DNA from 2 places in the Catenovulum sp. SX2 genome. Region 1 is predicted to be linked to the other one. Evidence: predicted binding sites of a transcription regulator. Region 1 holds the regulator's gene; the other holds the start of a gene.

Region 1 (3,421 bases):
GCTCGCTTTGCCAACAGCCATATCTGCAGCCAGTAACGCACTAAAAATCCAAGGTGTTTTAATCAGAGAAAGTCATGCACTAGAACAAGCTGATAAGTTACAGCTTGTTGCATTTGACAAGACTGGCACACTCACCACTGGTAAATTTTCCCGTGCACAGCTTCACTGCAGTAACGAGATAAACCAAGAAGAATTATTAAAAATTGTAGCCGCAGCAGAAAAAGAATCCAGTCACCCACTCGCAACCGGATTTAGCGACATTGATAGCTCAAGCATCAAATTAGACTCAATTGAAACAATTGCCCATCAAGGTTTGCACGTTTCGATTGACGGGGTTGAATATACAATTGGCAGTAAAAGTTTATTTACTAGAGCCAATCAGCTACCACCTGAAGCGAATTGGCAAAACGCACAAATATACGTCTTTAAACAAGATCGCTGTATTGCTGCAATTGAGTTAGAAGATCAACTAAAAACCACTAGTCGCGAATGTATTGAGTTATTGTCGATGCCAAAAGTAATATTGTCTGGTGACCATAGCCAGTTGGTCGATAAAATTGCTGAAAAACTCGGCATTCGCTTTTATAAAGGCTTAACGCCTGAGGCTAAACGTCAAAAACTACAACAGCTACAAAAGGAATACGGCAGCGTTGCTATGCTGGGTGATGGTGTCAATGACTCTATCGTATTGGCAACCGCAGATATCTCGCTCGCAATGGATGAAGGTGCTGAACTTTCAAAATATAAAGCGGATGTAATTTTACTTAATTCAGAACCGGTCGGTATTGCCAAGCTGGTCGCTATGTCACAGCGGCTTAACCGCATTTTAAAACAAAATTTTGTTTGGGCTATTGGTTACAATGCTTTAGCATTACCTCTAGCGGTATTTGGCATATTAACACCTTGGATGGCAGTAATAGGTATGTCAGCAAGTTCGCTAATTGTTGTAAGCAACTCAATGAGATTACTGAAAAAATGAATGTAATTTACGTTTTAATTCCGTTGGCGATTGTGATTATTGTTGTCGCTCTTGTGCTGTTTTTCTGGGCTGTAAAAAAAAATCAGTTTGAAGATTTAGATCGCCAAGGCCATGACATTTTATTTGATGATGATAAACCACAAGATAAATAAGTTTTAATCCAATGCCTGAGTTTATCACAGCATTTGTCCTGGGTTTAGTGGGCGCTGGCCATTGTATCGCTATGTGCGGAGGTTTAGCTATTGCTTCCGGTATTAGCAGTCGGTTTAGTCATGCCCTGTTATATAGCTTAGGGCGGGTAACCAGTTATGCCATTATTGGTTTTGTGGTCGGTACTGCTGGCTTTTGGTTAACCGCGAGTTTTAAACCTTTTTTACTTTTACTAAAAATATTCTCAGCATTGCTATTAATTTTTCTCGCTTTTTACATAGCAAAATGGAATTTTGCTATTACCAAAATTGAAAAAATTTCAACTAAATTATGGTCGAAACTTGCGCCAACAGCTCACAGTTTAATTAAAGAGCAAAGTTATTTAGCTCGTTTTGCGGCGGGTGCTGTATGGGGTTGGTTACCTTGTGGTTTAGTTTACAGCGTGCTTACTTGGGCAGCAGCGTCAGCCAGCCCATTTAAATCGGCTGCGCTAATGTTTTGTTTTGGTTTAGGCACTTGGCCAGCGCTCTTGTTGTCCGCGTCAATTAGCCAACAAATGCATCATTTTCTAAACCAAAAGCCAGTTAGAAATACACTTGCCATCAGCTTAATATTATTTGCAATTTACATGCTAGCAACTGCTGTATTGCAGTTGAATATAAGTTAACATTAAAGGTTATTAACAACCTAATTCAGTCGAGCGACAAATGGATATGACAGCAAAATTTACTTCAAGTATTCAATGCCAAAAATGCAGCATTAGTCAATTGTGTTTACCTTTTGCCTTGAATGATAGCGAACTTAATCAGCTGGATAATATTATACAGCGTAAAAAGCCGTATCAAAAAAAGCAAAAGTTGATAGAAGCCGGCCAGTCATTTAAGTCGCTATACGCTGTGCGCTCTGGCTCTTTTAAGTCATATACAGTATCAGGGAATGGTGAAGAACAAATTATCGCATTTCACCTACCCGGCGACATTATAGGTTTTGACGCGATTCAAGCACAAAACCATCCGAGTTTTGCCGAAGCGCTTGAAACCGCTATGATTTGTGAAATTCCCTATGACACAATGGATAAGCTCAGCGCGACAATGCCAAAGCTGCGCCAACAAATCATGCGCTTAATGAGTAATGAGATATCGACAGATCAAGATATGTTATTTCTCCTCAATAAAAAAACTGCTGACGCTCGTTTAGCCAGTTTTATCATTCAATTGTCAAATCGTTTTAAACAACGAGGCTTATCGTCAAAAGAGTTTAGTTTAACTATGACACGTGGCGAAATAGGTAATTATTTAGGCTTAACAGTTGAGACCATCAGTCGTTTATTAAGTCGCTTCCATCAGGAACGCATTATCAAAGTAGAACGCAAACTGATTTCAATCGAATCTTTTGATGGATTGAAGAAAGTTGCGGAATATAGCCCAAACTCAGAATGTAAATAAGCTACAAAATTTTCAGCAAAGCGCCATGGGTTGAACTAAACTCAAATAAATTACAATCTATGGAGCTTAGCGATGAGAGAAGTAAGCAAAATTCTCGTTGTTATTGAGCCTAACGACGAAAAACTCAAAGCCCTCAAACGCGCGGTCGCATTAGCGCATAAAACTGGTGCAACCATAACAGCCTACCTTGCCGTTTACGATTTTTCTTACGAAATGACCACTATGCTGTCGGCCGAAGAGCGCGAGCTGATGCGCCGTTGTATGGTAGAAGAGCGCACCCAATGGTTAGAAGATGTGTTAGAGCCATTTGCGAGCCAAGTGTCGCAAATACGTCCATTAGTTGAATGGCATAATCGGCCGTTCGAGGCTGTCATAAAACAAGTTATTCAATACAAGTATGATCTAGTTGTTAAAGCCACACATGAACACAGTGTGCTACAAGCTGTCATATTTACCCCGACAGATTGGCATTTGTTGCGTAAATGCCCCTGCTCGGTTTTATTGGTAAAAGAACATGATTGGCCGGACAACGGTACAATTCTCGCGGCAATTAATAGCGTCAGCCAAGAACAACAACATATTGATTTAAACAATAATATCATTGGCACTTCTCAGTATATGCGAAGCCTACTGCAAGCCAATTTAAAGTTGCTTAATTGTTATCCCGCTGGCGCTGTTAGTTTGGCGGTGGAAATTCCAGAGTTTGATCCAACCGCTTATCGCGAAGCAATACGTCAACACCACCTCAGCTCAACTTTAAAGTATGCAAAAGCTTTTGATATCGTCGAAGAAAATTGCATATTGGCAGAAGGGTTACCCGAAGATTCGATCACTCAATACGCCAAGG
Region 2 (3,421 bases), 1.7 Mb from region 1:
TATCAGTTATTTATGCAGCGCATAAGTGGTTACCAACAGTCACCGCCGCCGGATAATTGGGATGGGGTTTATACCTATCAAATTAAGTAAATATACCCAAAAGAGCGAGAGCATAACTTTCGCAAAACCGCTGTGAATTCGCGCACATAAGCCCATTTGAAGCATAATTTTCTAAAAACGCTTTTTTGAAATACATGCAAATCTTGAGTAGGCTATTCATCCATGAAGGTCAGGCCCTGTCGCCTTCCCTGGCTCCACCTCATCAAACTGCGAAGCTGCGCTTCGGTTTTGATTCGCCCTATCTTTTGAAGTTTTAGAAAATTAGCATTCAAACGGGCTCTTTCAGACATTTTGCTCTAAGTTATTGCTCTAGCTCTTTTTGACTCATGAGTTGCTGCTGGTTGTATAGCAGCGATACAGGTGTTTGATACAAGTATGCTCAAATGCTGATTGTCTAAAACTTCAAACGTCTGGGATGACGTTTGGGAGCGTCCAAGGATGGATTTACCGCGATTTTAGAAAATCATGCTTTGAGTATGCTTGGCTGCACATAATCAAACGCGCACAGAACCTTTAAAACTGATATTTCAAACCAAGCATAGCCACAGTCGGATTGATTTTAGTATCAACTGTTCCAACCGCAGTATGTACATCCGTTTCAATATTAATGTACCAAACAGCCGCATTGGCAGACCATTGATCATTCAATTTATAATCAAAACCCGCTTGCAACGCATAACCGAAAGAGTTGTCTACTTTAACTTCTGTGCCATCTAACGCACCAACACCTTCTTCTTCAAAAAACACTGTGTAGTTCAAGCCAGCGCCAACGTAAGGGCGGAATTCAGCAGATGCATCACCAAAATAATATTGTGCCAATAAAGTTGGTGGTAGGTGTGTTACTTCTGCTACTTGGCCTAAACCTGCAACAGATACATCATGAGTAAATGGTGTTGCTGCTAACAACTCAACAGCCCAATTGTCGGTAAGCATGTAGGTTAGGGTTAAACCTAATTGGGTATCACCTGCAATTGATAATTCAGCCGTGTCGGCTACAACATCGCTGCTTTCATTTGGTGCTACATTGGCAACACCTACACGTGCAAAAAAATCACCTGCTTGTCCTGCTAATGCAGGTGCAGTTAACCCTGCTGTTAATGTTGTAGATAACGCTGCTGCTAACAATAATTTGTTCATCTTGTTACTCCAAACTTTTTTAAAAATAAACTTATCTGCCAGCTAAATTAACAAGATGCGGAAGCGGAATATTGTTTTAAATCAATAAACTAATTCAGAAGAAATTGACTGCTTTAGCCTTGAACAATCGAACTGTTTTGTTGATAGGGATCAACAAGGCTAGTTAAGCTGTTTGATATAATCTGGCAAATCTAACGAAAGTTTTCCGCTTTATAAAAATCACCGAATGAAAAGTATCCGAGCAATGATTTAGAGCAAAACTTCAAACGTCTGGGATGACGTTTGCGAGCGTCCAAGGATGGATTTACAGCGATTTTGCGAAAATCATGCTTGGGTACTTTGGTGTGCGAGGATTTGCAGTGTCTACAGAATTACTTTTGCCATCAGGCAGCTTAAAACATCTTAACTATGCATTTGCTTATGGTGCAGATGCAGTTTACGCAGGCCAACCTAGGTACAGCTTACGTGTGCGTAACAACGAGTTTAATTTAGAAAAACTCCAGCAGGGCATTAATATCGCCCATCAAAACAACAAGCAGTTTTATGTGGTGAATAACATAGCGCCGCACAACGGCAAACTTAAAACCTTTTTAAAAGATGTTGAGCCTGTGGTGGCAATGAAGCCAGATGCGCTGATTATGTCAGATCCTGGTTTGATCATGCTGGTGCGCGAGCACTTCCCCGAGCAAGTTATTCATTTGTCAGTACAAGCAAATGCGGTCAATTGGGCAACAGTGAAGTTTTGGCAACAGCAAGGCATTAAGCGAGTGATTTTATCGCGTGAATTGTCGATTGATGAAATAGCTGAAATTCGTCAGCAATGCCCAGATATAGAAATTGAAGTCTTTGTCCATGGCGCTTTGTGTATGGCCTATTCTGGCCGTTGTTTATTGTCTGGTTACATGAATAAACGTGATCCTAACCAAGGTGCTTGTACCAATGCTTGCCGTTGGTCGTATCAAGCGCATGAAGCTAGCGAAGATGGTGTTGGTAATTTTGTTCCTAGTGAAGAAACGGAACAAACCACCACAGATAAAATCTTTTTATTAGAAGAAAAAGAAAAGCCCGGTCAACTGATGCCTGCGTTTGAAGATGAGCACGGCACTTACATCATGAACTCGAAAGATTTACGCGCGGTTGAGCATGTACAAAAGCTGGTGGAGATTGGGGTTGATTCGCTAAAAATAGAAGGCCGCACTAAGTCTTTTTATTATGTTGCTCGTACCGCTCAAGTGTACCGTCGAGCAATTGATATGGCGAAGTCAGGTGAAAAGTTCGATGCTAATTTATTCTTTGAATTAGATAAATTAAGCAATCGTGGCTACACCGAAGGTTTTTTGCGTCGACACACTCATGATAGTTATCAAAACTATCAAACCGGTAACTCAGTGAGTAGTTTGCAGCAGTTAGTGGGTGAAGTTATTGAACTAGATGCCAGCCAGCGCAAGCTCAAAATTGAAGTGAAAAACAAATTCAGCCAAGGTGATTCACTCGAATTAATGACACCACAAGGCAATGTGAATTTTGAACTCAAAGAGCTGAATGACAAAAACGGTTTGCCGATTATTAGTGCTTTAGGTTCGGGCCATCAAGTGTGGATCACTTTGCCTGATGATATTGATTTAATCTCAGCAGATTTTTCTGTATTGCTACGCAATTTGCCTGAAGGCGCGGATACTCGTGACCCGTATCAAACAGTAGAAACTAAACAAGTTCTTTAATTTTTTGAAAGGAGCAATGTATGGCACTTTTAATTGAAGACGACTGCATCAATTGTGATATGTGCGAGCCTGAATGTCCTAATCAAGCAATTTATATGGGTGCTGATATATACGAAATAGACACAGAAAAATGCACTGAATGTGTTGGTCATTACGACGAGCCGCAGTGCACTAACGTATGCCCGATAGACTGCATAAGCAAAGATCCAAATAAAGTTGAAAGTGAAGATGAGTTGTTGGCAAAGTTTGTGTTGCTGACTAGCCTCTGCTGATATTAGCCAAATTAGAGTTGGATTGAGCGTTAAGCTCAATCCTCATTTGGCAATTTAACCAACAACACGGTAAAGCCAGCAATAAACCAACTAATGCCACCTATTGCAAAACCATATATTGGTTTTGCGTCCAACAACTCGGTAATAATAAAACCAAGCACGGCTGCAGCGAGTATTTGCGGTAATACAATAAAGAAATTGAATATACCCATATACACACCTAATTTATGC

The links. The regulator FNR, encoded in region 1, switches genes on or off when oxygen is low (the NO sensors DNR and NnrR bind a similar motif). The targets are predictions, from matches to a motif close to TTGATCTAGATCAA.
Region 2: the regulator FNR is predicted to act here: its motif matches at 1,338-1,351, upstream of ACMZOO_RS08635 (OmpW family outer membrane protein).

What each region holds. Positions count from the first base shown of each region.
Region 1 is NZ_CP182493.1:395,577-398,997, forward strand. It holds gene ACMZOO_RS01710 (heavy metal translocating P-type ATPase) at 1-979, shown strand, start outside; gene ccoS (cbb3-type cytochrome oxidase assembly protein CcoS) at 976-1,131, shown strand; gene ACMZOO_RS01720 (sulfite exporter TauE/SafE family protein) at 1,143-1,796, shown strand; gene fnr (fumarate/nitrate reduction transcriptional regulator Fnr) at 1,837-2,574, shown strand; gene uspE (universal stress protein UspE) at 2,647-3,421, shown strand, end outside.
Region 2 is NZ_CP182493.1:2,068,343-2,071,763, reverse strand. It holds gene ACMZOO_RS08640 (CHASE2 domain-containing protein) at 1-90, shown strand, start outside; gene ACMZOO_RS08635 (OmpW family outer membrane protein) at 574-1,197, opposite strand; gene trhP (prephenate-dependent tRNA uridine(34) hydroxylase TrhP) at 1,524-2,918, shown strand; gene ACMZOO_RS08625 (YfhL family 4Fe-4S dicluster ferredoxin) at 2,939-3,190, shown strand; gene ACMZOO_RS08620 (MFS transporter) at 3,226-3,421, opposite strand, start outside.